DNA from 3 places in the Paenibacillus sp. KACC 21273 genome. Region 3 is predicted to be linked to each of the others. Evidence: a T-box and tRNA genes for the amino acid it is inferred to sense, from the RefSeq annotation. Region 3 holds a T-box; the other regions hold tRNA genes.

Region 1 (10,654 bases), 860 kb from region 3:
GCCTGGGATACCGTACTTATTCTCAATCACTTCTGTTTGTTCTCTTAACTCTTGGAAACCGGCGACATTGTTAATATCTAACGATTTATATTCAAAATGTTCTGCAAATCGAGTCCAATCTTCTTCGGCTCCGATCTTGTAGCGACAAAACTCTATGATAGACTGATGGAGATCTTCCCGAAATTCTTCATTGGTACGCGGTCGACGCGCTACACCAATGACTGCAAAATCCTCTGCAAGTTTACCTTCACGATACAAACTATAAATAGCAGGAAACAATTTACGTCTTGCCAAATCCCCGGTTGCTCCAAAAATGAAAAATACCGCACTTGGTGTCTGCAATGTCTCAAGATTTTGTTTTCCAGTCATAGCTCCTCAACTTTCTATGTAAAATCTGTAATGTGGTAAACGTATTCTACCATAATTACCCTATCTATCGCTATCTGACCACTATAAGAAGTACTTATATCTTTTGCAAATAAATTTGATATCTGTACGCAAATAGTGTATCACTCGGCTAATCCGTTTTTATACGCATAAATTGCAGCCTGTGTACGATCTTCTACACCTAACTTGGCTAGCAAATTTGTTACATGGAATTTGACCGTTTTGATACCGATAATTAATTCATCTGCAATATCTTGATTGGATTTACCTTGTGCTAGTAAGCGAAGGACATCCATTTCACGATCTGTTAATTCTTCATGAAGTGCACGTTCAAGTGGCTCACGAAAGCGACTCATCATTTTAGAAGCCACTTGTGATTCCAGCACTGATTGTCCTCTAGCAGCAGCTCGAATAGCATCTGCTATTTCACTAGCACGGGATGTTTTAAGCAAATAACTAAAAGCACCTGCTTCGATCACAGGATACATTTTTTCATCATCCAAATAACTTGTCAGTACAATCACTTTACAATCAGAATTGATCTGCAATACACGTCTTGTTGTTTCGATACCGTCCATACCTTCCATCACAAGATCCATTAGAATGACATCCGGTTTGTATTCTTGCGCAAGACGAATACCTTCTTCTCCGTTACTTGCTTCACCCACCACTTCAATACCATCTTCTGTGTCTAGTACAGCCGCAAGTCCAATACGAACCATCTCATGATCGTCGACTAATAATACTTTGATCAATTGCTCATCGTTTTCCATTGTATTATCCCCACCTGCTTTCTTCCGTATTTAAAGTCACAATCGGAATCACAATCTCTATACGTGTTCCTTTTCCAGGAGCAGTTATGTATTGAATAGTGCCTCCGAGTTCATTTGTTCGTTCCTTCATTGTAGATAAGCCGTAAGAAGCTTGTTTGGTTTCGTTTAATTCAAATCCGATTCCATCATCTTTCAAAGTTACCCGTACAGAATCTACCTTTTGCACGATCCGAATCTCCATCCGCTCGGCTTTGGCATGACGTAGTGTATTTGATAAAGACTCCTGTACAATACGGAAAATATGATTTTCTACTCCTTTTAACAACCGCAGATCATCATCCATATCCAAAGTAATTTCCATCGGGATTTTGGCTTGCAATTCGCGAATTAATTCCCGTAACCCCTGAGACAGACGCTTCCCTTCTAGATATACAGGGCGAAGATGCAATAGTAGCGCTCTCATTTCCGATTGTGCAACAGATGACATTTCTTCTATTAATTCAACCTGACGCTTAGCACGGGCTGGATTACTATCAAAAGTACGTCCTATCGCTGTCGCTGTCATCGAAATCGCAAACAACTGCTGAGAGACTGCATCATGCAATTCTCGCGCTAAACGCTGACGTTCTTCGATAATAGCTGTAATTCTAGCCTGTTCTGCCAATTGTGCATTGTTAGTAGATAAACGTTGCAGACTACTAATCTGATCTTCCCACTTTTTACCGATGCGATCAATTTGCTCACCCAGTCGTGACCATTCATCATTTCCCCATTGAGGAGCCGCTTGCGACCAATTGCCTTTTTCCCACATCAATAACGTATCCCGTAATTTATCCAGACGCATTTTGAGCCTAAGCGCATGATATAAACCATATAATGCACCTACAACAATAACCGGTACCAATAACGCTGCACCAGTCTGTAATAAAGAAGGCCAGGATAAATCTATTTTCAAATGACCAGAGGTATATAGTACATAAATAATAATAACCAGTAATAAGAAGGACAGTAAAACCCCTTCACTCATACTGCGGACAATCAAGTCAGCAGGTTTTCTTTTTTTCACGTATCAAGTCCTCCTGCTTTTCTGACTTTTTAAAAATTTAGTACCTTTTATCCATTCATTAGCTTGATAGAAATAGCCTACTGCTACTGCTGTAAAAGTCTACTTTTGCATAAACAGATTACGAGGATAATCGAATATTTAAATCTCCTGCAATATACGAAATAACCAACTTCACTTTTTGTTTACTGGTAGCATAATTAGCTGATTTCCATTGCAATCGATTCTGCACTCCTTGTTGCCGTTCTGCTATAGGATATCCATTCGATTCACAGCCAATCTGACCAAACAATAAATAAGCTTCAATTTCTACACCATAATCTTCTGGTATCGAAAAGTCCAGATCTCCTAATATTCCTTGAAAATAAAGAACAGTCTCCGATTCATCAGGCATAGCCAGCGACAGATCACAATCAATATCTCCGATAGCATGCCATGAACTAGAACTTTGCATCATCCACGGTTCACGATCATAACGCATATTTGTGATAAATCCTTGTTTCAAACGATATGGTTGTCCCCGATGGACTTTATTAGCATGTACATAAAACCATCCTAGCGATATCAAAGTAACCCCGACCACAATCATCAAATGATCTAACAACAATAACCCTAATCCTATTCCGCCGAAAATATACCCTTGTCTCATCGCTCCACTACGTAAACGCATAATTCCAATTAGCAACAAAAGAAGTGCGGCAACCGTAAAAAAGCCAAATGATACACCCAAAAGCACCTGCAAGCCAATCGCAATTAATAACACTGCAAATATTTTTCTTTTTCTTCCCATAACCGCACCTCCTTTACTGCTAATAATAGAAAAGCCATACCCGCATGATGACACATACGCTGTATGGCTTCGCCTGTTCTAGCATATCATATTGTCATTTTAATAACTATGATTTACATCTATGAATAGCTATATAACATCTATGAGCACTTAGTCTGCTCAAAAGAACAAATTAATATTGTGTATCTTCTTTAGAAAGAGATGGACCTTCAGATGGATTAGATTCAATCGTTTTAGGTGCTAATTTACTTTTCAGCAAATTCAATTGCTCATCCACTCTAAGTTGTTTTTCTGCATCTTCTGCACTCACATACGGGCTTGATCCATAACCAGAACGGTAAGGAGCACGCATTACATCTGCTTCTGCTTCCATTTGCATGATTTTCTCTTCCATGCGGTTAAATCCAAGCGAAGCGCCGCCTTTATCAATTGAATTTACAGAACTTACTTGAGCCATTTGTTTTTTCGCTTTTGCCATTTGAGCACGAGAAACCAATTCATTACGTTTGTTACGCATTTTGTAGAACTCGTCTTTCATTTCATGCAATTGGTTCATCATATCTGTCACTTGCTCTTTAGCTTGGCTGTGCATTTCAGAATACTCAGTGAATTTTTGATCAAAATACAACTTTTCTTCTAGCAATTTACGAGCCACTTCTTCTTGACCATTTTTAAGTGCAGCGGTTGCTTGGCTTTCACGTTGCATACCTACACGTGCAGCTTCATCAAAACGTTGTTTCATACGACGTTCATTTGCCATTTGTTTAGCTACAGTAACCTCTGCTTGATGAATTTCTGCTTCCATATCACGCAGATATTGATTTAACATTACAATTGGATCTTCTACCTTATCTAGTAAATCATTCACCGATGCCTTAGTCATATCTTTCAATCTTTTAAAAACTCCCATATTATAAATCTCCCTTCTCATATTGAGCGACTTTTTTTCTTAATTGTTCTACTTCTTTACGTAAAGCTTTATTTTCAATACCTTCCATCATCGAATCAAGATCACCATTTGATTTGGATGTCTGATCTGGAGCTTGTTGTGGAGGGCGGTTTTTCCCAAAATAACGAGAATTGCTTTTTTGTGGAGCATCATACGTATTAGGTTCATACGCATTTTGTGAAGTACCCCAGTATCCGCCATAACTTTGACGCGGACCATAACGATCTTCTTGATATTCTTCATGAAAAGGACTTTGTTCAAAAGGACGATATACTGGCGGTTGTTTAGGTACAATCAGTGCTGCAATAATATAGATCAACACTGTCGTTGTTCCGGTAAAAGGAATACTTAATATTAACAGAACCCGCAACAACGTAGGATTAATCTGAAAATATTCAGCTAGACCGCCACTAAGTCCCGTCAAAATCCGATCATGATTTGAACGATATAACTTCGGACGCATATTACTCCTCCTTACGATCTGCATCAAGCTTACGTCTTAACCGTTCCAATTCCTCATCTAACGACACACCATTCGTTGTGCCTGAACCAGAAGAATAAGAATCACCATTTCGCAAATCCCGTAATGCTTTGGCTTCAATCTCCCAATCAGAAATGCGATCTTCTAATCGTCCAAATGCTTGTGGTGTGCTTTGTACCGCATTACCAAAACGACGATTCATCTGTTGTTGCAAACGAAGAGTCTCCATACGAGCATAATAATACTCACGTTTGCTATAGACTGCTTGGTACTCTGATTTTAATGTATTTAATTGAGCCTGTACTTCTCGCAAAGCTTCTGTATTTTGATCCAACAATTCAGAATACTGATTTTCTTTTTCTTCATACATCACTTTTTCTTGCAAAGCCATACGAGCCAAATCTTCTTCTTCAGCCTGTAGAGCTAACATCGCTTGTTCTTCGCGCTTTTGACGCATCGCAGATGCCTGATCTACATGTTGTTTTAACTGACGTGTATGTTGAGTCACATGATGCTGCAATTGTTCAGCTTCTGTAATAGCACGTCGTGTATCTAAAAGAAATTGATCAATCATTCTCACAGGATCTTGACTCTGTTCTAATCTTTCATTTAAAGTAGCCACCGTAATATCACGTACACGTTTAAAAACGTTCATGAATAATTGCTCCCTCCCTTGCTTGATCACAAGTGATCTTTTTTGATATTCATCTATATCGTATTGCATCATATCGAACAAGTATGAATAACAGATGAAATCAACTATTACTAATATTTTACTACTTTTTTCAAAAATAACTTACAATATTTCGTAATAACATCTTATTATCTTTATATCGTACAATATAAATCGCTTTATTAGAATGTTACCCATTCACAGCCTGTACATCAACAATAAGAAGTGATTTACATAAAGAATATGATCTGTTTAGAACATTCTATTCTGTTCTTGTTGATGATGACGATTTTTTAGTAATGAATAACCCCACCATATTAATGCGATTCCAATAGCAGGCCCGATAATCCAAGACAATTTAGCAAATAGGATACACGCACCTATAACGGATAATGCAATTCCTAAAAATCGATGTCCGCTTTGTAAAGCATAATATCCAAGTACAAGTAATGCGACTGGGAATAATAGTCCTATCAGATAACTGAGTAGACTATGTACTTCGGGTAAAAATTTGCCAAAAACCATCAACACACCGATGAAAATTAATGCAAAAGCAGCTATACTTTTACGATTTATGCGCAAATGTTCCACCTCCTTTACCTCGTTATTGGTATTCATCATTTTCGGTATACACTTCTTAGATGTTGATCTTTAGCCAGATAACAATACTTTAAGATTGTAAAGCAAGTACCTTTTTACTTTCCTATCTGGTTGTAGCAAATGTTGTCTTTGCCTTATATACACATTGTAAAGTAGAATTGTATTCTGCAAAATGGACTACAGGTGGTTTTTTATCCTAGACCTTAGACGGGGAGCCCTTGTGAATTATCCGATTAACTTATATATATTCAATTTAAGTACATACTACATACTACATACTACATACTACATACTACATACTACATACTACATACTACATACTACATACTACATACTACATACTACATACTACATACTACATACTACATACTACATACTACATACTACATACTACATACTACATACTACATACTACATACTGAACAAGTATGCTGTGTGATTCTAAAAAAGCAAATAAAAAAAGCACTAGATCATTTGATCTAGTGCTTTTCATGTGTATGCCGGTGAAGGGACTCGAACCCCCACGGTTTCCCTCACGATTTTGAGTCGCGCGCGTCTGCCAATTCCGCCACACCGGCTAAGTAAAAATAATGCTATTTTTTTGGTACTTCCATTTAAAACATAAGAGCTAAAATGGCGCGCCCTAAGAGATTCGAACTCCTGGCCTTTTGATTCGTAGTCAAACGCTCTATCCAGCTGAGCTAAGGGCGCAAGAATTTAAAAAATAACTGGAGGCGCCACCCAGATTCGAACTGGGGATAGAGCTTTTGCAGAGCTGTGCCTTACCACTTGGCTATGGCGCCATATTATATTGTAAAATTTGGAGCGGACGATGGGAATCGAACCCACGACCCTCGCCTTGGCAAGGCGATGCTCTACCGCTGAGCCACGTCCGCTTACATATCATTTAAGTAAAAGTAAATAATGGCTGGGGATATAGGATTTGAACCTATGCATGACGGAGTCAAAGTCCGTTGCCTTACCGCTTGGCTAATCCCCAATAAAAAGGGCGACCGATGGGACTTGAACCCACGAATGCCGGAGTCACAGTCCGGTGCGTTAACCCCTTCGCCACGATCGCCATGCTATAAAATAAATCATTAATGTTATATTGGCAGGGGCAGCAGGAATTGAACCCACACTAACGGTTTTGGAGACCGTTGTTCTACCTTTAAACTATGCCCCTTCAAAACTGGTGGAGGCTGATGGATTCGAACCACCGAACTCGGAGAGAACAGATTTACAGTCTGCTGCGTTTGGCCACTTCGCTAAGCCTCCACAATAAATAAAAAAAAGATGGTGCCGGCGAGAGGATTTGAACCCCCGACCTACTGATTACAAGTCAGTTGCTCTACCAACTGAGCTACACCGGCAAGTGTTATACATTAAGCTAAATGGTGGCTCGGGACGGAATCGAACCGCCGACACGAGGATTTTCAGTCCTCTGCTCTACCGACTGAGCTACCGAGCCGTAGTCTAATGTATTGCTGTGTGTCGACTCTTCTACTCAATCACGATGATAACCATCTATTAATGTAGTGAGTTGATACTTTTATAAAGCAATTAATGGCGGAACCGACGGGATTTGAACCCGCGATCTCCTGCGTGACAGGCAGGCATGTTAACCCCTACACCACGGTTCCAGATTAATTGCGGGGACAGGATTTGAACCTGTGACCTTCGGGTTATGAGCCCGACGAGCTACCGGACTGCTCCACCCCGCGTCATTGTTCTTACTATAGTATTCTATGGTGGAGGTTGACGGGATCGAACCGCCGACCCTCTGCTTGTAAGGCAGATGCTCTCCCAGCTGAGCTAAACCTCCATTGTGACACAAAACATATTATATCATTTTTTGATTAGCATTGTCAAGTTATTTTTATAAGCAATGTTACTAAACTTAACAATGTAATGAAAGAAAAGATATGACCCGTAGGGGACTCGAACCCCTGTTACCTCCGTGAAAGGGAGGTGTCTTAACCACTTGACCAACGGGCCTTACTTGTGGCGGAGAGAGAGGGATTCGAACCCTCGAGACGCTTGTGACGCCTACACGATTTCCAATCGTGCTCCTTCGGCCAACTCGGACACCTCTCCATATGGCTCCCCGAACAGGACTCGAACCTGTGACAACTCGATTAACAGTCGAGTGCTCTACCAACTGAGCTATCAGGGAATAGTCACCGCTTCGCCGGATCTCTCCTCGAAACGGTCAATCGTCTTGCTTTGCTTGGCAACGTCCTACTCTCCCAGGACCCTGCGGTCCAAGTACCATCGGCGCTGGAGGGCTTAACGGTCGTGTTCGGGATGGGTACGTGTGGAACCCCTCCGCCATCATTACCAAACGGGCAGGTGTGTTGCTCCCTGAAAACTGAATCCGAAAACGAAAAACATCGCGTGTTAGCTTTATTGGATAAGCCCTCGACCGATTAGTATTGGTCAGCTCCATGCCTTGCGGCACTTCCACCCCCAACCTATTGACCTCGTCGTCTACAAGGGGTCTTACATACTGGGAAATCTCATCTTGAGGGGGGCTTCACGCTTAGATGCTTTCAGCGCTTATCCCTTCCGCACGTAGCTACCCAGCGATGCTCCTGGCGGAACAACTGGTACACCAGCGGTGCGTCCATCCCGGTCCTCTCGTACTAAGGACAGCTCCTCTCAAATTTCCTACGCCCACGACAGATAGGGACCGAACTGTCTCACGACGTTCTGAACCCAGCTCGCGTACCGCTTTAATGGGCGAACAGCCCAACCCTTGGGACCTACTTCAGCCCCAGGATGCGATGAGCCGACATCGAGGTGCCAAACCTCCCCGTCGATGTGGACTCTTGGGGGAGATAAGCCTGTTATCCCCAGGGTAGCTTTTATCCGTTGAGCGATGGCCCTTCCATGCGGTACCACCGGATCACTAAGCCCGACTTTCGTCCCTGCTCGACGTGTCTGTCTCGCAGTCAAGCTCCCTTATGCCTTTACACTCTTCGAATGATTTCCAACCATTCTGAGGGAACCTTAGGGCGCCTCCGTTACACTTTAGGAGGCGACCGCCCCAGTCAAACTGCCCACCTGACACGGTCCCTGTACCGGATCACGGTACGAGGTTAGAACTCAAATGCGATCAGGGTGGTATCCCAACGGCGCCTCAACGAAGCTTGCGCTCCGATGTCTACGGCTCCCACCTATCCTGTACAAATCGCACCCCAGTTCAATATCAAGTTGCAGTAAAGCTCCATGGGGTCTTTCCGTCTTGTCGCGGGTAACCTGCATCTTCACAGGTATTAAAATTTCACCGGATCTCTCGTTGAGACAGCGCCCAAATCGTTACGCCATTCGTGCGGGTCAGAATTTACCTGACAAGGAATTTCGCTACCTTAGGACCGTTATAGTTACGGCCGCCGTTTACTGGGGCTTCGGTTCATAGCTTCGCTTGCGCTAACCACTCCCCTTAACCTTCCAGCACCGGGCAGGCGTCAGCCCGTATACTTCGCCTTGCGGCTTCGCACAGACCTGTGTTTTTGCTAAACAGTCGCTTGGGCCTTTTCACTGCGGCCCCCTCGTGCTATTCACACTACCGGGGCACCCCTTCTCCCGAAGTTACGGGGTCATTTTGCCGAGTTCCTTAACGAGAGTTCTTCCGCGCGCCTTAGAATTCTCTTCTCACCCACCTGTGTCGGTTTACGGTACGGGCACCTGCTTCCTGGCTAGAGACTTTTCTTGGCAGTGTGAAATCATGACCTTCGCTACTATAATTTTCGCTCCTCATCACAGCCTGGCCTTGGGGTATGCGGATTTGCCTACATACCAGCCTCACTGCTTGAACGGACATCCATCAGTCCGCGTCACTATCCTCCTGCGTCATCCCATTGCTCATAACGGCTTTCGGTGGTACAGGAATTTCAACCTGTTGTCCGTCGACTACGCCTTTCGGCCTCGCCTTAGGTCCCGACTTACCCTGAGAGGACGAGCCTTCCTCAGGAATCCTTGGGTTTTCGGCGGATCAGATTCTCACTGATCTTTTCGTTACTCATACCGGCATTCTCACTTGAATGAGGTCCAGCGCTCCTTGCGGTACACCTTCAATCTTCATTCAACGCTCCCCTACCCCTGATACAACGTATCAAGCCATAGCTTCGGTGGTGTGTTTAGCCCCGTTACATTTTCGGCGCAAAGTCACTCGACCAGTGAGCTATTACGCACTCTTTCAATGGTGGCTGCTTCTAAGCCAACATCCTGGTTGTCTGTGCAACTTCACATCCTTTCCCACTTAACACACACTTGGGGACCTTAGCTGATGGTCTGGGCTGTTTCCCTTTCGACAATGGATCTTAGCACTCACTGTCTGACTCCCGGAATAAAGTCTGTGGCATTCGGAGTTTGACTGAACTTGGTAACCCTTGCGGGCCCCGCATCCAATCAGTGCTCTACCTCCACGACTCATCTTCCGAGGCTAGCCCTAAAGCTATTTCGGGGAGAACCAGCTATCTCCAGGTTCGATTGGAATTTCTCCGCTACCCCCACCTCATCCCCGCACTTTTCAACGTGCGTGGGTTCGGGCCTCCAGTACGTGTTACCGTACCTTCACCCTGGACAGGGGTAGATCACCTGGTTTCGGGTCTACGTCCACGTACTCAGTCGCCCTATTCAGACTCGCTTTCGCTGCGGCTCCGGCTTTTCACCTTAACCTTGCACGGGAACGTAACTCGCCGGTTCATTCTACAAAAGGCACGCCATCACCCAGTAATAGGGCTCTGACTTTTTGTAAGCACACGGTTTCAGGTTCTATTTCACTCCCCTTCCGGGGTCCTTTTCACCTTTCCCTCACGGTACTGCTTCACTATCGGTCGCTAGGGAGTATTTAGCCTTACCAGATGGTCCTGGCAGATTCATACGGGGTTTCACGTGCCCCGCACTACTCGGGATCCGTCTCGGAGAGAGCAT
Region 2 (10,654 bases), 600 kb from region 3:
GTGTTAGGGGTTTCGATACCCTTGGTGCCGAAGTTAACACATTAAGCATTCCGCCTGGGGAGTACGGTCGCAAGACTGAAACTCAAAGGAATTGACGGGGACCCGCACAAGCAGTGGAGTATGTGGTTTAATTCGAAGCAACGCGAAGAACCTTACCAAGTCTTGACATCCCTTTGACCGGACTAGAGATAGTCTTTTCCTTCGGGACAAAGGAGACAGGTGGTGCATGGTTGTCGTCAGCTCGTGTCGTGAGATGTTGGGTTAAGTCCCGCAACGAGCGCAACCCTTATGCTTAGTTGCCAGCACATCATGGTGGGCACTCTAAGCAGACTGCCGGTGACAAACCGGAGGAAGGTGGGGATGACGTCAAATCATCATGCCCCTTATGACTTGGGCTACACACGTACTACAATGGCCGGTACAACGGGAAGCAATATCGCAAGATGGAGCCAATCCTTAAAAGCCGGTCTCAGTTCGGATTGCAGGCTGCAACTCGCCTGCATGAAGTCGGAATTGCTAGTAATCGCGGATCAGCATGCCGCGGTGAATACGTTCCCGGGTCTTGTACACACCGCCCGTCACACCACGAGAGTTTGCAACACCCGAAGTCGGTGGGGTAACCGCAAGGAGCCAGCCGCCGAAGGTGGGGTAGATGATTGGGGTGAAGTCGTAACAAGGTAGCCGTATCGGAAGGTGCGGCTGGATCACCTCCTTTCTATGGAGAATCGTTTCCTGTAACGGAAACATTCGAACGTCTTTCTTTCGGGAAAGACAAACGCAGAACACTCCGGTGGATCTGTGGTCATCCAAGTGGTGACACACTCACTCGTTGTTCAGTTTTGAAAGAGTAAACCTCTTTCAGACTGTTGATCCTTGAAAACTGGATACCGAAAACGAAACATCGCGTTTTAGAAGGTTTCTTCTCTACAAACTGTGCAAACAGTGGTAGGCGAGAAATTGAAATACACCGTTTCTATTTATAGAAACACTTAGGTTAAGCTACTAAGAGCACACGGTGGATGCCTAGGCGCTAGGAGCCGATGAAGGACGTGGCGAACAACGATAAGGCCTCGGGGAGCTGTAAGCAAGCTGTGATCCGGGGATGTCCGAATGGGGAAACCTAACTGGATTCATCTCCAGTTACTCACACCTGAATACATAGGGTGTGCAGAGGCAGACGAGGGGAACTGAAACATCTAAGTACCCTCAGGAACAGAAAACAAGAGTGATTCCGTCAGTAGCGGCGAGCGAACGCGGAACAGCCCAAACCAATGAGCTTGCTTGTTGGGGTTGTGGGACGTCTCTTTGGAGTTACAAAGGAGTATCGTAGTTGAAGAGGTCTGGAAAGGCCCGCTAAAAAAGGTGAAAGCCCTGTAGATGAAATGATGCTCTCTCCGAGACGGATCCCGAGTAGTGCGGGGCACGTGAAACCCCGTATGAATCTGCCAGGACCATCTGGTAAGGCTAAATACTCCCTAGCGACCGATAGTGAAGCAGTACCGTGAGGGAAAGGTGAAAAGGACCCCGGAAGGGGAGTGAAATAGAACCTGAAACCGTGTGCTTACAAAAAGTCAGAGCCCTATTACTGGGTGATGGCGTGCCTTTTGTAGAATGAACCGGCGAGTTACGTTCCCGTGCAAGGTTAAGGTGAAAAGCCGGAGCCGCAGCGAAAGCGAGTCTGAATAGGGCGACTGAGTACGTGGACGTAGACCCGAAACCAGGTGATCTACCCCTGTCCAGGGTGAAGGTACGGTAACACGTACTGGAGGCCCGAACCCACGCACGTTGAAAAGTGCGGGGATGAGGTGGGGGTAGCGGAGAAATTCCAATCGAACCTGGAGATAGCTGGTTCTCCCCGAAATAGCTTTAGGGCTAGCCTCGGAAGGTGAGTCGTGGAGGTAGAGCACTGATTGGATGCGGGGCCCGCAAGGGTTACCAAGTTCAGTCAAACTCCGAATGCCACAGACTTTATTCCGGGAGTCAGACAGTGAGTGCTAAGATCCATTGTCGAAAGGGAAACAGCCCAGACCATCAGCTAAGGTCCCCAAGTGTGTGTTAAGTGGGAAAGGATGTGAAGTTGCACAGACAACCAGGATGTTGGCTTAGAAGCAGCCACCATTGAAAGAGTGCGTAATAGCTCACTGGTCGAGTGACTTTGCGCCGAAAATGTAACGGGGCTAAACACACCACCGAAGCTATGGCTTGATACGTTGTATCAGGGGTAGGGGAGCGTTGAATGAAGATTGAAGGTGTACCGCAAGGAGCGCTGGACCTCATTCAAGTGAGAATGCCGGTATGAGTAACGAAAAGATCAGTGAGAATCTGATCCGCCGAAAACCCAAGGATTCCTGAGGAAGGCTCGTCCTCTCAGGGTAAGTCGGGACCTAAGGCGAGGCCGAAAGGCGTAGTCGACGGACAACAGGTTGAAATTCCTGTACCACCGAAAGCCGTTATGAGCAATGGGATGACGCAGGAGGATAGTGACGCGGACTGATGGATGTCCGTTCAAGCAGTGAGGCTGGTATGTAGGCAAATCCGCATACCGCAAGGCCAGGCTGTGATGAGGAGCGAAAATTGTAGTAGCGAAGGTCATGATTTCACACTGCCAAGAAAAGTCTCTAGCCAGGAAGCAGGTGCCCGTACCGTAAACCGACACAGGTGGGTGAGAAGAGAATTCTAAGGCGCGCGGAAGAACTCTCGTTAAGGAACTCGGCAAAATGACCCCGTAACTTCGGGAGAAGGGGTGCCCCGGTAGTGTGAATAGCACGAGGGGGCCGCAGTGAAAAGGCCCAAGCGACTGTTTAGCAAAAACACAGGTCTGTGCGAAGCCGCAAGGCGAAGTATACGGGCTGACGCCTGCCCGGTGCTGGAAGGTTAAGGGGAGTGGTTAGCGCAAGCGAAGCTATGAACCGAAGCCCCAGTAAACGGCGGCCGTAACTATAACGGTCCTAAGGTAGCGAAATTCCTTGTCAGGTAAATTCTGACCCGCACGAATGGCGTAACGATTTGGGCGCTGTCTCAACGAGAGATCCGGTGAAATTTTAATACCTGTGAAGATGCAGGTTACCCGCGACAAGACGGAAAGACCCCATGGAGCTTTACTGCAACTTGATATTGAACTGGGGTGCGATTTGTACAGGATAGGTGGGAGCCGTAGACATCGGAGCGCAAGCTTCGGTTGAGGCGCCGTTGGGATACCACCCTGATCGCATTTGAGTTCTAACCTCGTACCGTGATCCGGTACAGGGACCGTGTCAGGTGGGCAGTTTGACTGGGGCGGTCGCCTCCTAAAGTGTAACGGAGGCGCCCTAAGGTTCCCTCAGAATGGTTGGAAATCATTCGAAGAGTGTAAAGGCATAAGGGAGCTTGACTGCGAGACAGACACGTCGAGCAGGGACGAAAGTCGGGCTTAGTGATCCGGTGGTACCGCATGGAAGGGCCATCGCTCAACGGATAAAAGCTACCCTGGGGATAACAGGCTTATCTCCCCCAAGAGTCCACATCGACGGGGAGGTTTGGCACCTCGATGTCGGCTCATCGCATCCTGGGGCTGAAGTAGGTCCCAAGGGTTGGGCTGTTCGCCCATTAAAGCGGTACGCGAGCTGGGTTCAGAACGTCGTGAGACAGTTCGGTCCCTATCTGTCGTGGGCGTAGGAAATTTGAGAGGAGCTGTCCTTAGTACGAGAGGACCGGGATGGACGCACCGCTGGTGTACCAGTTGTTCCGCCAGGAGCATCGCTGGGTAGCTACGTGCGGAAGGGATAAGCGCTGAAAGCATCTAAGCGTGAAGCCCCCCTCAAGATGAGATTTCCCAGTATGTAAGACCCCTTGTAGACGACGAGGTCAATAGGTTGGGGGTGGAAGTGCCGCAAGGCATGGAGCTGACCAATACTAATCGGTCGAGGGCTTATCCAAATAAGCTAACACGCGATGTTTTTCGTTTTCGGATTCAGTTTTCAGGGAGCAACACACCTGCCTGTTTGGTAATGATGGCGGAGGGGTTCCACACGTACCCATCCCGAACACGACCGTTAAGCCCTCCAGCGCCGATGGTACTTGGACCGCAGGGTCCTGGGAGAGTAGGACGTTGCCAAGCGAAGCAAGACGATTGACCGTTTCGAGGAGAGATCCGGCGAAGCGGTGACTATTCCCTGATAGCTCAGTTGGTAGAGCACTCGACTGTTAATCGAGTTGTCACAGGTTCGAGTCCTGTTCGGGGAGCCATATGGAGAGGTGTCCGAGTTGGCCGAAGGAGCACGATTGGAAATCGTGTAGGCGTCACAAGCGTCTCGAGGGTTCGAATCCCTCTCTCTCCGCCAGAGGCCGTTTTATTACAGCCACTAGCCTAGAATATTAGTTGTAAATGGACTTGTTCTAAAAGTAATAAGATGTTAGTATGTAAAGTATCGGTTTTATTGTGGCCCGTTGGTCAAGTGGTTAAGACACCTCCCTTTCACGGAGGTAACAGGGGTTCGAGTCCCCTACGGGTCATATTACTTCTTTGGAGATTTAGCTCAGCTGGGAGAGCATCTGCCTTACAAGCAGAGGGTCGGCGGTTCGATCCCGTCAATCTCCACCATAGAATTTTATAGTAAGTGTTAATGACGCGGGGTGGAGCAGTCCGGTAGCTCGTCGGGCTCATAACCCGAAGGTCACAGGTTCAAATCCTGTCCCCGCAATTAATCTGGAACCGTGGTGTAGGGGTTAACATGCCTGCCTGTCACGCAGGAGATCGCGGGTTCAAATCCCGTCGGTTCCGCCATTTTCTTTTAAAGAAATTGGTTCGATCATAGACTTTGTAATTCATATTATACTGCGGACGTGGCTCAGCGGTAGAGCATCGCCTTGCCAAGGCGAGGGTCGTGGGTTCGATTCCCATCGTCCGCTCCAATATTTTCTAAATTTTATATGCGCCCTTAGCTCAGCTGGATAGAGCGTTTGACTACGAATCAAAAGGCCAGGAGTTCGAATCTCTTAGGGCGCGCCATTTTTATCTTGATTGGCCGGTGTGGCGGAATTGGCAGACGCGCGCGACTCAAAATCGTGAGGGAAACCGTGGGGGTTCGAGTCCCTTCACCGGCATATTATTTATCGGGACGTAGCTCAGCTTGGTAGAGCACCTGGTTTGGGTCCAGGGGGTCGCATGTTCAAATCGTGTCGTCCCGATACTAAAAAACCATTGATCGTAATGATCAATGGTTTTTTTATGTTCATTTATATTTGTTTTAATTTACTTATGATAAATAGTTATAAGAATAATATAAAGCTTGCTATAGCATCTACTGTATCGACTTACATCTACTGTATCGACTTACATCTACTGATATAGATGAATTATACGTACATATTTATAGTTATGATTTTAATAAGAATAACTTAACCTAGCTTTGAAATGGAATAGATTTTATTGAAATGAAATTTTGTTATTTTATTAACTCAAGTGGATTTATATTTGCTATAATGAAATGAAAGAGATACATATGTTCGCCTATTTAGCTTTACTTGAATATATGATTAAGATGATGAGTAGTAGTAAGCCCTATAATAAATTACTCTCTATCATCAGTAAGAACTCATTTTATTTATTTGGAAAACAGAATATATGTATTCATTATGATTACTATTTTATTTATAAAAAGAGTATTAATATTTATGTAATAGAACAAGGGAGAGATCGATTTGCGTGTAATGGGAATTGACCCCGGAATTGCGATTGTTGGTTTTGGGTTTATAGATAAAAATGGAAGCAAGTTGACTCCAGTTCAATATGGTTGTATTCAGACAGAAGCTCATACACCTGATGAAGATAGATTATTGCATGTATATGAAGGTACTGTACAATTAATTGAGAAGTATCAACCAGATACGGTTGCTTTTGAAAAACTATTTTTTAACCGTAACGTAACTAATGCGATGTCTGTGAGTCAGGCGCGTGGTGTGATGATCTTAGCAGCTAAACAAAAGGGTTTGCCTATTGCAGAATATACACCAATGCAAGTAAAACAAGCTGTTGTAGGGTATGGTAAAGCTGAAAAAAGGCAAGTTCAAGAAATGATTCGAATGTTTTTGAATTTGCAAAAAATTCCGAAACCTGATGATGTCGCTGATGCATTAGCTGTGGCTGTATGTCATGCTCATTCTTATGTGCTAAATTCGAAGATAAATGAGGTATTGAAAAAATGATTGATTTTTTGCGCGGGCCGATAGTGCATTTAGAAAATGAATATGTGGTTGTAGATATGCAAGGAATCGGGTATCGCGTATTTTGCCCTAACCCTTATGCATGGATGAAAGAGACCGGTGAAGTCACCATTTATATTCATCATCATGTACGTGAAGATGCAATTCAATTATTTGGATTCCCTACACGTGATGAACAGAAATTATTTCGCAAATTGATTGAAGTATCTGGTATTGGTCCACGTGTAGCTCTTGGTATTCTAAGTGGTGGTAGCCCTGAAGGGGTTGTTACTGCTATTTATCAAGAAAATATTACGTTTTTGACCAAATTGCCTGGGATCGGTAAAAAGACTGCACAACGTATGATTCTGGATTTGAAAGATAAATTGGGTGGTATTGGTGATTCTATTATTGCTACAGGATTATTTGCTCCACCAACGACTAGCACTACTTCTGGAGAAGTATGGCCTGAAGTACGTGATGGATTGAAAGCTCTGGGGTATACGGATACCGAATTGGATCGAATCTGGCAAACGTTGAAACACGAAGTATTCCCTGACGATACAGCCGATGATGTTATGAAGAGAGCATTAAAAATGTTGTATACTGGCTAATCTCATTACTATGCTAAAATACATCGGAATAATAGAAATTCGATCTATTTTGGTATATTTGGAACAAAGCTAATGAAGGTGAAAGCTTATTTCTATTTTGCATATATGATGAATAGTATAGTAATTGAGATCAATGGATACTATTTTAAAAAACGGCAATCTATGAACTTATCTTGTGCTAAATATTTATATTAGAATAGCTATGGTATATTTAAAGATAGTGGTAATGAAATTTTAAAAAGACAGGTAGAACAGATGAAGGGGAGCGAATAAAGATGACGGATGACCGCATCATATCTGCTAACTTGATGATGGAAGACCAAGCGGTGGAACTGAGTCTACGTCCCCGTTACCTTTCAGAATATATCGGGCAAACTCGGATTAAAGAAAATATGAAAATTTATATTGAAGCTGCTAAGTTGAGAGGCGAGGCGTTGGATCATGTTCTTTTATATGGCCCCCCAGGGTTAGGTAAAACTACACTTGCTAACATTATTGCTAATGAGCTTGGTGTCAACTTAAGAACAACTTCAGGGCCTGCTATTGAGCGTCCTGGTGATCTGGCGGCTTTGCTGACTAATCTGCAAGATGGGGATGTATTGTTTATTGATGAGATTCATCGATTACATCGGTCTGTAGAAGAAGTCTTGTATCCGGCTATGGAAGATTCGGCGCTTGATATTATGATTGGTAAAGGACCTAGTGCTCGTTCAGTACGTTTGGACTTGCCGCCATTTACATTGATTGGTGCAACAACACGTGCAGGTTTGTTATCTGCTCCTTTGCGTGATCGATTTGGAGTTGTGAGTCGGCTGGAATTATACACAGTCGATGAACTTTCCTTTATTGTAAGCCGAGGATCAGAGATACTTGGTATTGATATTGTAGGCGATGCAGCAGACGAGATTGCACTTCGTGGTAGAGGAACACCTCGTATTGCTAACCGTCTACTCAAACGTGTACGGGATTATGCACAGGTACGTGGTGATGGGATTATCACACCTGAGATTGCAGACGAAGCATTGGATATGTTACAAGTCGATCCGCGAGGATTGGATCAGATTGATCATAAAGTACTGCAAGCGATGATTCATAATTTCCGCGGTGGTCCTGTAGGGTTGGATACTATCGCTGCCACTATCGGTGAAGAAGGTCAAACGATTGAAGATGTATATGAACCCTATCTGCTTCAGTTAGGATTCCTACAACGTACTCCACGAGGACGTATTGTTACGCCTATGGCTTATGATTATTTGGGGATACCTATGCCCGATCATTTGAATGGAAAAGCATAAAATTGAATGAATAGAAAAGGCTGGTTATTTGTAGAGAGCAAGATGCTATAAATAGTCAGTCTTTTTTTGCGCTCAAAGAAGTTGCTTACTGTTCAGCTATCCGTATAATTTTGGAGTGTTGAGTGTTGAGTGTTGAGTGTTGAGTGTTGAGTGTTGAGTGTTGAGTGTTGAGTGTTGAGTGTTGAGTGTTGAGTGTTGAGTGTTGAGTGTTGAGTGTTGAGTGTTGAGTGTTGAGTGTTGAGTGTTGAGTGTTGAGTGTTGAGTGTTGAGTGTTGAGTGTTGAGTGTTGAGTGTTGAGTGTTGAGTGTTGAGTGTTGAGTGTTGAGTGTTGAGTGTTGAGTGTTGTAAGTTAAATAGAGCAATTTTAAATATGTATTGTAGTAATATAGATATAATTTACAACAAGTATAGACGGAGAAAGACAGGACTAGGAAATAGAGGATTTGAATATTAAAACATTTTGAATAAAAGGACTTGAGTATGACCAGTCGCAAGGATTTTGAGAGAATTTCGGTGCAAACCAAGTCATTTGGACTACTTATGCGTATAATGGATAAGAGTGTCGATGTATAAGTATGGACTCAAGAAAGGAACAAGTGAATGAATGTGACTACAAATGTAAATACAACGTTGAAAAAATGGAAGCAAACATTATGGCTTTTGCCTGTAGTGATACTTTTAGCAGGAACATTGCCTCAATCTTCTTATGCAGCAACACCATCTGTTGATAATGAAAAAGTGCGTGTAGGGCTATTTTTAGATGTGGGAAATACATATTCTTCAATAGTCCCTGTAGTTAATGTGAAATCAGCAGGGAGTCTTAGTGTAGGTCAATCGAATAATGGAGTAGTTGATTCTTGGTTATCTATTGGCAATCAAGCCAGCTTTGGTATTGATGGCTATCGGGTGAAAGTATTGGAAACGGCTGATTTCGCTACAGCGGCGGCAGGGATCAAACTATTACAATCGACAAGTGATAAATCCATCGTATTCTCAGCTTCCAAAAATGGTGGCACCGTATATCAATTGTATACAGGGATGTATTCTTCTAAAGCAGCGGCTACGACTGGAGCTTCTCGTGTAGCTTCTACAGTAAGGTCTATTTTGAATGGTCAGACACCTGTGGTAAAAGGTGGTTTCCATTTGTCTGCTGGAAGTTATGCAACTGAAGCACAAGCGAATGCTGGACTTGCTGCTGTCAGTGCAGCTGGATTGGATGGATTTGTCGCTATCACTAAAAGTGGCGGAGCTCTCGCTTACAATGTATGGGTAGGGGAAGAAGCAGATGCGGCTTCTTTGGCAAGTATCAAATCAGTTGCAGCAACAGCATTACCTGATATTACACTCACTACTGTAAATAGTACACAAGCGGCGCTTATTAAACGTACAAATGTGACTTCAAGTATTACTAGCCCTTCACCGATTGATCATTATATGGTTAGTGGAACAGATGTCAAAATGATGTTACAAGGAAACGATTCAGGAACTCAAGTGACTGAACGTTCTGCTCGAACATATCGTGGTGATTTTGAAATAAGTAATTATAACGGTCAACTGGCATGGATTAATGTTTTGCCTATGGAAGAGTATCTATATTCAGTAGTCGGTGGCGAAGTGTCTGCTTCATGGCCAGCAGAAGCTTTGAAAGCTCAAGCAGTAGCTGCACGTAGTTATGCTAGATTTCAAGAGCAAGGTTCTAAATTTAAAATAGCAGATGTGGTAGATACTACACTGAGTCAAGCGTATAACGGTGTGAGTGCAGAAGATAAACGAATTATTGCGGCTGTTGATGCTACAGCAGGTGAAATCGTCACAAAAAATAATAAAGTGATTGAGGCGATATTTTCTGCCAATAGTGGCGGGGCTTCAGCTGATCCTTCTGAAGTATGGAACGGCGGTGGAGATGTATTTGTGAGTGTGGTATCAAAAGAAGATGCGGCTTCACAAGCGGCGCTTAAAAATTGGTATCATGTATTATTAGATAACGGAAAGTCTGGTTATGTACGTGAAGATAATGTAAAATTATCAGGCAAGAAAACATCGGCTGGACTAGACTATATGACAGTTACTGCTAAAAATACAAATGTGCGTCCTTTACCAGTGGTACAAAGTAATGTATCTATGGTAGGTCAAATGAATCCAGGTGATCAAGCTGTTGTGTTAGAATTATTACCTGAGTCCAATAGCTATCAGTGGATACGTGGCCCTTTTACTTCGGCGCAAATACTGGCAACGTTAAAAGGTAAAACAACCGCAAGCTTACCATCTACCATCACTTCTATTCAGGTTTCTCAGCGTGGCCCTTCTGGACGTGTTACTGAAATCAAAGTAAATGGTGCTGTTGTGAAAGTGAAGTATCCTGATGTGTTCCGTTCTGCACTCAATAGTCTACCAAGTACATTATTTGATGTGGTAAATACAGCAAATTATGTAGTTGTAGGTTCAAATAATGATCAAAATGAAATGCCAGCTGCCGGAACTGTTATTTTAGGAGCTTCAGGACAGGGAACAGGTTCAAGCTCAACGGTGATTTTAAATGGTGATGGTGTAGCTAGAGTGACTGAA
Region 3 (10,654 bases):
CCGTGACGAACGTGGTATTGCTGTAGACTTCAAAATTGAAGGCGAATATCCTTGCTACGGTAATAACGATGATAAAGTCGATCAAATTGCTGTTGAATTGGTAGAAACATTTATGGGTATGATTCGCAAAAACAAAGCATACCGTGGTGCAACACCAACACAATCAGTACTAACAATCACTTCTAACGTAGTGTACGGTAAAAAAACAGGTACAACACCAGATGGACGTAAAGCTGGCGAACCATTCGCACCAGGTGCTAACCCTATGCACGGAAGAGATACAAAAGGTGCACTTGCATCTCTAAGTTCCGTTGCTAAATTACCATACGAAGATAGCTTGGATGGTATTTCTAACACATTCTCTATCGTACCAAAAGCATTAGGTAAAGAAGAAGAAATCCGTAAATCAAACCTTGTATCTATGCTAGACGGATACTTTGGTAGCAATGCTCATCACTTGAACGTGAACGTGTTTGCTCGTGAACAACTACTAGACGCTATGGAACACCCAGAAAACTACCCACAATTAACAATCCGTGTATCTGGATATGCTGTTAACTTTGTGAAATTGACTCGTGAACAACAAATGGATGTCATCAACCGCACATTCCACGGATCAATGTAATACAAACTTTTAAAAATAATAAAGCAATAAAACTAACCAAAGTAATCAAAGCTTTTAACTGCTAACCAACAATGAATGATATAAGTTATATCTGAAAATGTAACTCTATCTGCTGAGTGAAGGCTATAGAATTATTTTGGAGAAGCGAAGCGTTCGCCTTTAAGATTCGGATATCGACTGCGAAAGCAGTTCATTCCAGATATCCGATCTTAACAGCGATCGTAAAAATAATCTATCGACGTAACGGAGCATGCTAGAGCGATACATTTTCACATAACTTATATACATCAACTCAGACGAAAGGGGTGATTGATCATGGTAAAAGGCCGTGTTCACTCGCTAGAAACGTTCGGTACCGTCGATGGCCCGGGCATACGATTTGTACTATTTATGCAGGGTTGTCTGATGAAATGCCAATACTGTCATAACCCTGATACATGGAACTTGGACGGAGGTAAAGTGATGGAGCTAGAAGAAGTGCTAGCTGAAATCGAACCTTACTTGAGTTACTACCGTTCTTCTGGTGGAGGATTGACTGTATCCGGCGGCGAACCAACGTTACAAGCTCCTTTTGTTAGAGAATTGTTCAAAGCAGTCAAAGAACGTTGGAATCTCAGTACAACACTCGACAGTAATGGATTCAACGAACCTGGTAAAATCCATGAACTGCTTGAAGTCACAGATCTAGTCATGCTAGATATTAAGCATATTAACAATGAAAAGCACAAAAAATTGACTGGTGTATCGAATGAACGCACTCTACACACTGCACAATGGCTGTCTGACAATGGACGCAAAATGTGGATACGCCATGTATTTGTACCGGGAATTAATGATGCTGAAGAAGATTTGATCGCTTTAGGCGAATTTATCGGTACATTAAAAGGAGTAGAGAAGTTCGAAATTTTACCTTATCATCAGATGGGCATCTACAAATGGGAAGCGCTGGGACGCATCTATCCGCTGGATGGGGTTCCTTCGCCAACCGAAGCTGAAGTAGATCGTGCTTATCGTCTGATCGAACAAGGTCGTCGTCAAGTCTCTTGTGTCTAATCCTCCTCTTTATGAAAATAGATAGAATAACAACCATAGTCAGTAAAAAGGGTATACGAACGTGAAACCAGAAGTCCTTTCCAGAGTAATCAGGGAAAGGGCTTTTTGGTATGTCTTTTTGGTGTGTATAGGTATGTTATATATTTCGCTAGCTATACAGTGTCCTTACTTAAAAAAATTCCCCAAAACCCAAACTTTATCCGCTTGTTGACTTACATATAGTTATCTATACTTAAATAAGGATCTAGCTAGTCATTTCATGCTCGGATAAAGACATCTTTTCAAAATAGGCTCAAGCTTAAGGGGGATACATATGAACACTATTCAATTATCAGACCTGACCTTAGACCAGAAAATCGGACAATTGTTTGTATGTGGATTTCATACAAATGTACCGAATGAACATATTACTGAATTGATAGAGAAATATCATGTAGGTGGAGTGATTTATTTTCGCCGTAATATAGGAAAAGCTCGTCAGATTACAGACCTTTCAGCAGGATTGCAGCAGATTGCTCACAGGCAAGGATTACCTCCATTATTGATAGCAATCGATCAAGAAGGAGGAATGGTGAGCCGAATTGACCAAGACGAGATGAGCCTGATTCCAGGCAATATGACATTAGGAGCTGTAAATGATGTAAGGCTGACCTCTGCGGCTTCAGCGATAAGTGCACGCGAACTACGCACACTTGGAATCAATGTTAATTTTGCTCCATGTGTAGATGTGAATAATAACCCGCGTAATCCGGTTATTGGTGTACGTTCCTATTCAGAGAAACCAGAAGTGGTAGCGATTCATGGAGCGGCTGCCATTCAAGCGATTCAACAAGAAAAGGTAGCCGCTACAGCCAAACATTTTCCCGGGCATGGAGATACAGAAGTTGATTCGCATTACGGCTTGGCTTCGGTGCCTCATGACAAAGCTCGTTTGGAACAGATAGAATTACTTCCTTTTCGGGCAGCTATACAAGCAGGGGTAGATATGATTATGTCTGCACATGTGATTTTTCCAGCGTTTGAACCAGAGTCGATTCCAGCAACTTTATCACGTAAAGTATTGACTGATCTGCTTCGGACTGAAATGGGTTTTGACGGATTAATCGTAACCGATTGTCTGGAAATGCATGCGATTGCGAAGCATTTTCCGATTCCACAGGCAACAGTGATGGCGGCGCAAGCAGGAGCCGATCTTTTACTGGTTAGTCATACACTAGAGCATCAGATCGCTGCGATTGAAGCAATCAAAGAAGCTGTTCAACAAGGTCATCTATCTGAAGCACAAATTGATGCTTCGGTCGAACGTATACTTGCGCTCAAAGCCAAACATCAAATGAATGCAGAACCTTACCCGATAGAAGAGTGGACAGAGCGGTTAGAGCCGTCAACGATCGAACCGATTTTACGTGATATTGCAGAACGAAGTATTACACTTGTCAAAGATGAAGGGCAATTGCCTTTACAAGAAAACGATCAGGTATTAGTGATCTGGCCACAGGTAACACGTCTAACAGAAGTCGATGAACCAACAGGGCATGATATCAGCTTTGCTCAAGCGCTTCGTAGTTATGGCATTAATGCTACGCAGATTATTATCGATTCTAGACCAGAACCGGAAGAGATCCAGCAGGTGTTAGAGCAAGCTATTCATTATCCTAAAGTGATTTTTGCTGCGTATACATCATCAGGACTGTTACCTCTTGGACAGGCAAAACTAGCTCGTCAGTTATCTTTGCTACCAGATACAGCATTGATCGTAGCTTCTGTACGTAATCCTTATGATATAAATGATCTACCTGAGATCAAGACGTATATATGTAGTTATGAAAATCGAAAGTATGCTGTAGAAGCATTAGCCGCTGTAATCGCAGGAGTGAAGCCAGCACTTGGCAAGCTACCCGTTAGCTTAAACGACCAATATCGGATTCAATTATAGAACGTGATATCGTTTATTTTGTGCCTAGGATATGGTTCTATCTATAGCTGATAGGTAATATCTATCGTCAAAATAGGTTATTGGATTTATTTGTGGTAAAGTATAACTAATGACGTTTTCTGAGCACATCATGTAGTCAAAAACAGTCTATTCATCGCTGATGGATAAGGCTGTTTTTTATGTGATTTTTCGTTGTGATAGATGTGGCTGAAGTGTGAACAGATACGCATGTTGTAAGGTTTCTTCAACAACAGAGAAACTTTTTAACGTTTGGTGCGTCTTATTAATGTGCCAATTCGGGGGAAAGACCAATGTTTTTAGATGTACAAGACAGTAAATTGCTATGAGAAGGAGCCTAATAATGAAATTCAAGAAGACGTTACTAATTGCATTACTCGCTGTAGCTCAGACTGTTGCGACTGTTCCAGGAGCACAAGTTCACGCTGCTGAAGGCGATGTGGATAGCAGTATCGTACAAGATGTATACAATGATACTCAAGGTGCTGTAGGAGACGATACTACAGTAACTGATCCTAATGCAGTTACAGATCCTAACGCAGTGACTGATCCGACGACAGATCCTGCTGGTACAGTACCCACTGTTCCGACAACACCACCTACTACAGTTACACCTCCAGTAACTACACCGACAACACCTACTGTGGTGACTGATGTGTATTCTGCTGGACCTAACAAAGTGATTTTTATGATGAACTCTAACCAGATTTATCAAGATGGTAAATTATACTTTTCAGATCAACCTATGGCTGTGAAAAGTGGAGTATCTTACGTATCGGTTCGCGCACTTGTGACCCGTGTCGGTCTGAAGCTTACATATGATGCTAAGACCAAAGAAACCATTATGCAAAAAGATGGTAAAGAATTACGCTTCAAAACAGACAGTAAGTACTACACTGTAAATGGTGTGAGCACTTTGATGAAAGGCCCAGCTTTTCAACAAAAAAATGTATTTATGGTTCCTTTGACTTCGATCACTCAAGCATTAAATATTCCTTATACTGTACAAGGTAAATTAGTGGTATTAGATCTAGTTGTCAAACCAACAGCTTCCTTTACTGTTTCACCTACTGCTATTTATGCAGGTCAAACATTGGTAACATACAAAACAAAATCTACCACTTCTGATGGCAGTCCTATCGCTAATGAAACATGGACAGGACGCGAAGACATTTTTGCAGAAGCAGGTCCTCATGTGATCACGTATTCTGTAATGGATTCATCCGGTCAATGGAGTGATCCGTACACGGTTACGATCAACGTACTTCCTCCTAACCAACCGCCAGTAGCGATGTTTAATACGAACCAAGAAACATATCGCATGGGTGAATTGGTAACTTATACGGATATGAGTACAGATGATGAAAATGCAATTAACCCAGATTTAACAAAATGGGATAATAAGCAATTAGCATTCTTTACACCAGGTCCACAGACGATTACATTAACAGTAACCGATAAACATGGTGCAACAGGCACATATAGCAAAACGATCAATGTAACAGATCAAACATTGTATACAGCAGAAGATTTCTATCCGCTATTTACACCAACTGGAGATTCTTTCGACTTTAACGGTTCATTGATTCCAACATGGGCAACAGTAACAAATGCTCAAGTCACTGATGATCCAAGTCGTCTGATTCGTAGTAACAGCCCTGAACGTGTTTTAACTAAAGGTATCGTATATCAAGAATCTGCTACAGGTGCAACACGCTTTATGGTGCATCATTTGAATGAAACAGGTAGTAGCAAAAAAATGTACGTGGTAGCAACGAACCCGAACGCTACACCAGCTACACTTAACATTCAAGCTGTTGGTTTTGGAGGACCTAATCCTTATGCTACAGCAGTGGGTAAAGTTTCTGTAAAACGTTACTTTGAATCTATGCAAAGTGGAGCAGATGCTCAATCTGTTGTTCTACAACCAGGACAAAGCCAAGTTATCTTTAATCAACTAAGTGCTAACGCAATGAAGAACGATACCGTTATTTCATTATTCGGCGATCTAGTAAGTGATTCTAACGTACAATACACAGTGATGATGATTGATGAAAATCAAGATCCTATCGCTGCACTTGCTACAGAACCTAAATTGGACCGCGATGGTATTCATAACCGTGGTACGTATGACAATGCTGTACGTAATATTCATGTAGCTGACTTGATCGGTAACACAACAGTTCGTATGCCTATCGGAGACAACAATAGTGATCCTAACTTAATGGGTACAGATCCATTGTCAATGACTGAAGCTTCTAACGCAGGTAACTTCGGTGTGTTATACAAAATCAAGTTAGATATGGTTGCACCTAATACAATGATTTCCTTTAATGCTCGTGGTGGTCGTTACTCTGGTTACATGTATGTAAATGGAGCAATCACAGCAATCAAAAATAGCGGTGCAGCAACAACAGCGAATGATAATGTTGTGCTTTATCGTACAGGAACATTAGATACAGAAGCAGTAGAATTGTGGTTTACAGCAGCGCCTGGTAGTAACTTGCCAGTCAACTTGTTATTCACACAATTGCCAGCTAAAAAACAATAATCGTTTTATCAAAAAGCCCGGATCAGTTTTACTGATTCGGGCTTTTTTGCTTGTTTTGATATAATCATTAACTTTTACTAGAATCAATTGACGATTGTGTTCAAATAAGGCATGATGGAGAAATGTGTAATGATGTTCCGATAAGCTTTAATTAGTAACGTAATCGCCATAAACTTTTGACGAATAATTACGCATCGCACACCGTTATGTTGTATAATAGTTATTATTACGAATAATACAATAATTCATGTAAACGATAAAAGATAGATTAGGACAGGAGGAATAACTCATGCTGTCGACAGAACAAATCATCGATACGATGTCAGCACAAGGGTTGCGAATTACAGATCAACGTCGCACATTAGCACGTTTATTTGCAGAAGCTCCCGGTTATCTGACCGCTAAAGATGTATATGACTATATGGGTAAAAAGTACAGTGGGCTTAGCTTTGATACGGTCTACCGCAATTTGCGTGTGATGCAGGAGCTAGGTGTGTTAGAACAGATCGTTTTTGAAGATGGTGTCAAATTTAAAAGTCATTGTAGTCAAGACCATCATCACCATCATATGATCTGCTTACAATGTGAAAAAACGTATCCGATTGCTTTTTGCCCGATGGATATGACAGATATGCCTGAACAATTTGAAGTGGTCAAACACAAATTTGAAGTGTTCGGATATTGTAAAGATTGTCGTCAAGAAATGGGTGCTGGAGATGGCAAAGAAGGTCCCACTCTACATCTCAAACCATCTAAATTGATGTCTCATGAATATGATAATCATGAGCCTGCAGGTAAAAGCCAGTGAAGCGCAAATTGAGTCGTCGTGCGGTTCAGGCGCCGATCCATGTGTATCGCAAATTCATTTCACCACTCAAACCACCAACATGTCGCTTTTATCCGACTTGTTCTCAGTATGCTTTAGAAGCGATTGATATTCATGGTGTCGTCAAAGGTGTAGGATTAGCTGCCAGACGGATAGGGAAATGTCATCCTTTTCATCCAGGAGGATTTGACCCTGTACCGCCTGCCAAATCGAAGGATACATCTTCTTCAGTCACTAATCAGGAACAGCAAAATGCTTGACAGGTGATTTGGAAGTTCGGTATATTCATAACATCAAATATTATTTCCTGTGAATGGATAAGTAGATGAAAAATGCACCAGTACAGAGAGCCGGAGTAGCTGGGAACCGGTATGGTTAGCGTCATCGAATATGGTCCGGGAGGAACTGTAGTCAAGCATATGTCACGTATACATATGTAAGGCTTCAGCGTGAACCAGCGTTAATGGGCAGTCTGCGAAAGACTGAAAGAGTCTACTTCTGTAAAGGAGTAGAGAATTTGGGTGGTAACGCGTGAGTCTATGCTCTCGTCCCATATAGGGGCGGGGGCTTTTTTGCGTCCAGATATGGAAATGAGAACATAGCAATTTCAACATATTTAAGGAGGAATTATAATGTCAGCCAAACCTACTTTTTATTTGACAACACCAATCTATTACCCGAGCGACAAATTGCATATCGGTCATGCATATACAACTGTAGCCGGTGATGCGATGGCTCGTTACAAACGCCTAAGAGGATATGATGTTCGTTATCTTACAGGAACAGATGAGCATGGACAAAAGATCGAACGTAAAGCGTTAGAAAAAGGACAGACTCCACAACAATTTATTGATGGTGTAGTAGAAGGAATCAAAAAATTGTGGGATCAATTAGATATTTCGTATGACGATTTTATCCGTACCACTGAAGAGCGCCATAAAGTTGTAGTTCAAGAAATTTTTGATCGTTTGCTCAAACAAGGTGATATTTATAAAGGTGAATACGAAGGCTGGTATAGTATTCCAGATGAGACCTATTATACAGAGACGCAAATTGTCGATATTGAGCGTAATGCAGATGGCGAGATTATTGGAGGGAAAAGTCCGGATAGTGGACATCCTGTAGAATTAGTTAAAGAAGAATCTTATTTCTTCCGTATGAGCAAATATGCAGATCGTCTATTAAAATACTATCAAGATAACCCTGAATTTATTCAACCTGAATCTCGTAAAAATGAAATGATTAATAACTTTATCAAGCCGGGACTTGAAGATTTGGCAGTTTCCCGTACTACGTTTGAGTGGGGCGTACAAGTTAAAGGAGATCCTAAGCATATTGTGTATGTATGGATCGATGCACTTTCTAACTACATTACAGCATTAGGCTATGGAACAGATAATCCAGAATTATTCAACAAATTCTGGCCAGCAGATATTCACCTGGTAGGTAAAGAAATCGTTCGTTTCCATACAATCTATTGGCCGATTATGTTGATGGCGCTAGATCTACCATTACCTAAAAAAGTATTTGGACATGGTTGGTTATTAATGAAAGACGGTAAAATGTCCAAGTCCAAAGGAAATGTGGTTGATCCGGTAACTCTAATCAATCGTTATGGTCTAGATTCTCTGCGTTATTATTTGCTACGTGAAGTACCTTTTGGTTCTGATGGTACATTTACACCGGAGAGCTTTGTCGATCGTGTCAATTCAGATTTGGCGAATGATCTAGGTAACTTGCTTAATCGTTCGGTAGCTATGGTCGATAAGTATTGTAGTGGTACTATTCCTGCTTATCCGGGTCGTCTACTTGAAGTGGATGGAACATTAGAAGATATCGCTGCACAAACGATCGAGAAAGTAGAAAATGCGTTTGAAAATCTTGAATTTTCTGTAGCTCTAACAGCGATCAGTCAGTTGATTAGTCGGACTAATAAATATATTGATGAGACGCAACCATGGGTACTTGCCAAAGACGAAGCTAATCAACCGCAATTGGATTCGGTGATGTATCATCTTGTAGAGACATTGCGTATCGTTTCTGTATTATTGCAACCATTCTTAACACGTGCACCTAAAAAAATCTGGGCACAACTTGGCATTACAGAAGGCGAACTTACCGCTTGGGAAAGTATTCGTACGTATGGTCAGATTCCAGCAGGTACGACTGTTGTTAAAGGTGAACCTATTTTCCCTCGTCTAGATAGCAAAGAAGAAGTAGCTTATATCGTAGAAGCGATGGGTGGCGTATTAACAGCAGCAACTGAAAATACACCATCAACTACACCAGCTTCTGTACCTGTAGAAGTAGAAGAGTCACAAGCGCCTGAGATCAGTATTGACGACTTTGCCAAAGTTGAACTGCGCGTAGCTCAAGTGATCTCTGCTGAACCAGTTAAAAAGGCAGACAAACTGCTTAAATTACAACTGGATCTAGGTACAGAGCAACGTCAGGTTGTATCTGGTATTGCGAAGTTCTACACACCGGAAGAATTAGTAGGACGCAAAGTCATCTGCGTCACTAATCTTAAGCCTGTGAAATTACGCGGAGAAGAATCTAAAGGTATGATTTTAGCGGCTTCTCATGGCGATCAATTGACACTAGCTACGGTTCCAGACGGTATGCCGAACGGTGCTATTGTTAAGTAAAAGTATTTTCAAAAGATAAGTAAAGACCTTCCGTGGAACAGCATATATGGTGTACACATGGAAGGTTCTTTCTATCGTTTGAATCGCGTGCAAAACTTGCCAACTCATGCGAATTAAATGTATGATTATTGAATCAATATTTGCCAAATGAATACAGTACGTAGTGAAAAAGGGGGAGCAAGATGCCAACGCCCAGTATGGAGGATTATTTAGAGCGCATTTATAAATTAATCGATCAAAAGGGATATGCGCGTGTCTCGGATATTGCAGAAGGGTTAGAAGTACATCCTTCGTCCGTTACAAAGATGATCCAAAAATTAGATAAAGATGAATATTTGATTTATGAGAAGTACCGGGGATTAGTGCTGACAAGCAAAGGGAAAAAGATGGGCAAACGCCTTGTAGAGCGCCATCAATTACTCGAAGATTTCCTGAATGTTATCGGTGTTAACCCGGATTATATATACAAAGATGTAGAAGGTATAGAGCATCACCTGAGTTGGAATTCGATCACTCAAATTGAAACATTGCTAGAATATTTCCGTCGTGATCCGTCACGTGTGGAAGCGCTACAGAATCTACAAAAAGAGCTGATTAGCGACTCGTAAGGCAGGCATCTGTCGATCACTTGGCAGATGTCTTTTATTTTGTTCGCAACTTTGGTAACTGTCAGTCGTCTAATGTTATAAGCACCAAGCAACGATTTACTGGAGGTTTGAATTTATGAAAATGGTTCGTTTTATCGCTGTATTTTTAGTCATGTTGATGATTGTCCCTTCGATCAGTAGTACACTTCACGCCGCAGATTCGGATATTAAGATCATGCTAGATGGAGAACAGATACAAGGGGATGCTGCTCCTTACATAACCAGCAAGAGCAATGTAACGATGGTTCCTTTACGCTTAGTGAGCGAAAATTTAAAAGCCAAAATCGCCTGGAAACAATCGACAAGTACTGTTACGATTACTAGCGATAAGCAAGTGCTGGTACTGACTT

Evidence for each region. A T-box is a leader RNA that pairs with one kind of tRNA and senses whether it is charged. The one in region 3 lies ahead of metG (methionine--tRNA ligase), so its partner is inferred to be a tRNA-Met.
Region 1: it encodes a tRNA-Met, which carries the amino acid that the T-box ahead of metG (methionine--tRNA ligase) is inferred to sense. The anticodon was not compared.
Region 2: it encodes a tRNA-Met, which carries the amino acid that the T-box ahead of metG (methionine--tRNA ligase) is inferred to sense. The anticodon was not compared.

What each region holds. Positions count from the first base shown of each region.
Region 1 is NZ_CP117876.1:1,010,520-1,021,173, reverse strand. It holds gene zwf (glucose-6-phosphate dehydrogenase) at 1-369, opposite strand, end outside; gene PQ460_RS04755 (response regulator) at 510-1,160, opposite strand; gene PQ460_RS04750 (sensor histidine kinase) at 1,165-2,226, opposite strand; gene liaF (cell wall-active antibiotics response protein LiaF) at 2,345-3,013, opposite strand; gene PQ460_RS04740 (PspA/IM30 family protein) at 3,186-3,923, opposite strand; gene PQ460_RS04735 (PspC domain-containing protein) at 3,925-4,425, opposite strand; gene PQ460_RS04730 (PspA/IM30 family protein) at 4,427-5,098, opposite strand; gene PQ460_RS04725 (hypothetical protein) at 5,369-5,698, opposite strand; tRNA gene PQ460_RS04720 (tRNA-Leu) at 6,215-6,294, opposite strand; tRNA gene PQ460_RS04715 (tRNA-Arg) at 6,351-6,427, opposite strand; tRNA gene PQ460_RS04710 (tRNA-Cys) at 6,446-6,519, opposite strand; tRNA gene PQ460_RS04705 (tRNA-Gly) at 6,538-6,612, opposite strand; tRNA gene PQ460_RS04700 (tRNA-Gln) at 6,642-6,716, opposite strand; tRNA gene PQ460_RS04695 (tRNA-His) at 6,725-6,797, opposite strand; tRNA gene PQ460_RS04690 (tRNA-Trp) at 6,829-6,902, opposite strand; tRNA gene PQ460_RS04685 (tRNA-Tyr) at 6,910-6,994, opposite strand; tRNA gene PQ460_RS04680 (tRNA-Thr) at 7,014-7,089, opposite strand; tRNA gene PQ460_RS04675 (tRNA-Phe) at 7,112-7,187, opposite strand; tRNA gene PQ460_RS04670 (tRNA-Asp) at 7,284-7,359, opposite strand; tRNA gene PQ460_RS04665 (tRNA-Met) at 7,367-7,440, opposite strand; tRNA gene PQ460_RS04660 (tRNA-Val) at 7,466-7,541, opposite strand; tRNA gene PQ460_RS04655 (tRNA-Glu) at 7,643-7,714, opposite strand; tRNA gene PQ460_RS04650 (tRNA-Ser) at 7,722-7,813, opposite strand; tRNA gene PQ460_RS04645 (tRNA-Asn) at 7,817-7,892, opposite strand; rRNA gene rrf (5S ribosomal RNA) at 7,945-8,061, opposite strand; rRNA gene PQ460_RS04635 (23S ribosomal RNA) at 8,126-10,654, opposite strand, start outside.
Region 2 is NZ_CP117876.1:1,268,466-1,279,119, forward strand. It holds rRNA gene PQ460_RS05910 (16S ribosomal RNA) at 1-715, shown strand, start outside; rRNA gene PQ460_RS05915 (23S ribosomal RNA) at 993-3,915, shown strand; rRNA gene rrf (5S ribosomal RNA) at 3,980-4,096, shown strand; tRNA gene PQ460_RS05925 (tRNA-Asn) at 4,149-4,224, shown strand; tRNA gene PQ460_RS05930 (tRNA-Ser) at 4,228-4,319, shown strand; tRNA gene PQ460_RS05935 (tRNA-Glu) at 4,420-4,491, shown strand; tRNA gene PQ460_RS05940 (tRNA-Val) at 4,504-4,579, shown strand; tRNA gene PQ460_RS05945 (tRNA-Met) at 4,606-4,679, shown strand; tRNA gene PQ460_RS05950 (tRNA-Asp) at 4,687-4,762, shown strand; tRNA gene PQ460_RS05955 (tRNA-Gly) at 4,816-4,890, shown strand; tRNA gene PQ460_RS05960 (tRNA-Arg) at 4,911-4,987, shown strand; tRNA gene PQ460_RS05965 (tRNA-Leu) at 5,003-5,082, shown strand; tRNA gene PQ460_RS05970 (tRNA-Pro) at 5,093-5,166, shown strand; gene ruvC (crossover junction endodeoxyribonuclease RuvC) at 5,680-6,183, shown strand; gene ruvA (Holliday junction branch migration protein RuvA) at 6,180-6,794, shown strand; gene ruvB (Holliday junction branch migration DNA helicase RuvB) at 7,070-8,089, shown strand; gene PQ460_RS05990 (SpoIID/LytB domain-containing protein) at 8,690-10,654, shown strand, end outside.
Region 3 is NZ_CP117876.1:1,871,516-1,882,169, forward strand. It holds gene pflB (formate C-acetyltransferase) at 1-625, shown strand, start outside; gene pflA (pyruvate formate-lyase-activating protein) at 941-1,678, shown strand; gene nagZ (beta-N-acetylhexosaminidase) at 1,992-3,614, shown strand; gene PQ460_RS08495 (stalk domain-containing protein) at 3,976-6,183, shown strand; gene PQ460_RS08500 (Fur family transcriptional regulator) at 6,473-6,991, shown strand; gene yidD (membrane protein insertion efficiency factor YidD) at 6,988-7,269, shown strand; T-box leader at 7,310-7,565, shown strand; gene metG (methionine--tRNA ligase) at 7,642-9,657, shown strand; gene mntR (transcriptional regulator MntR) at 9,840-10,265, shown strand; gene PQ460_RS08520 (family 10 glycosylhydrolase) at 10,381-10,654, shown strand, end outside.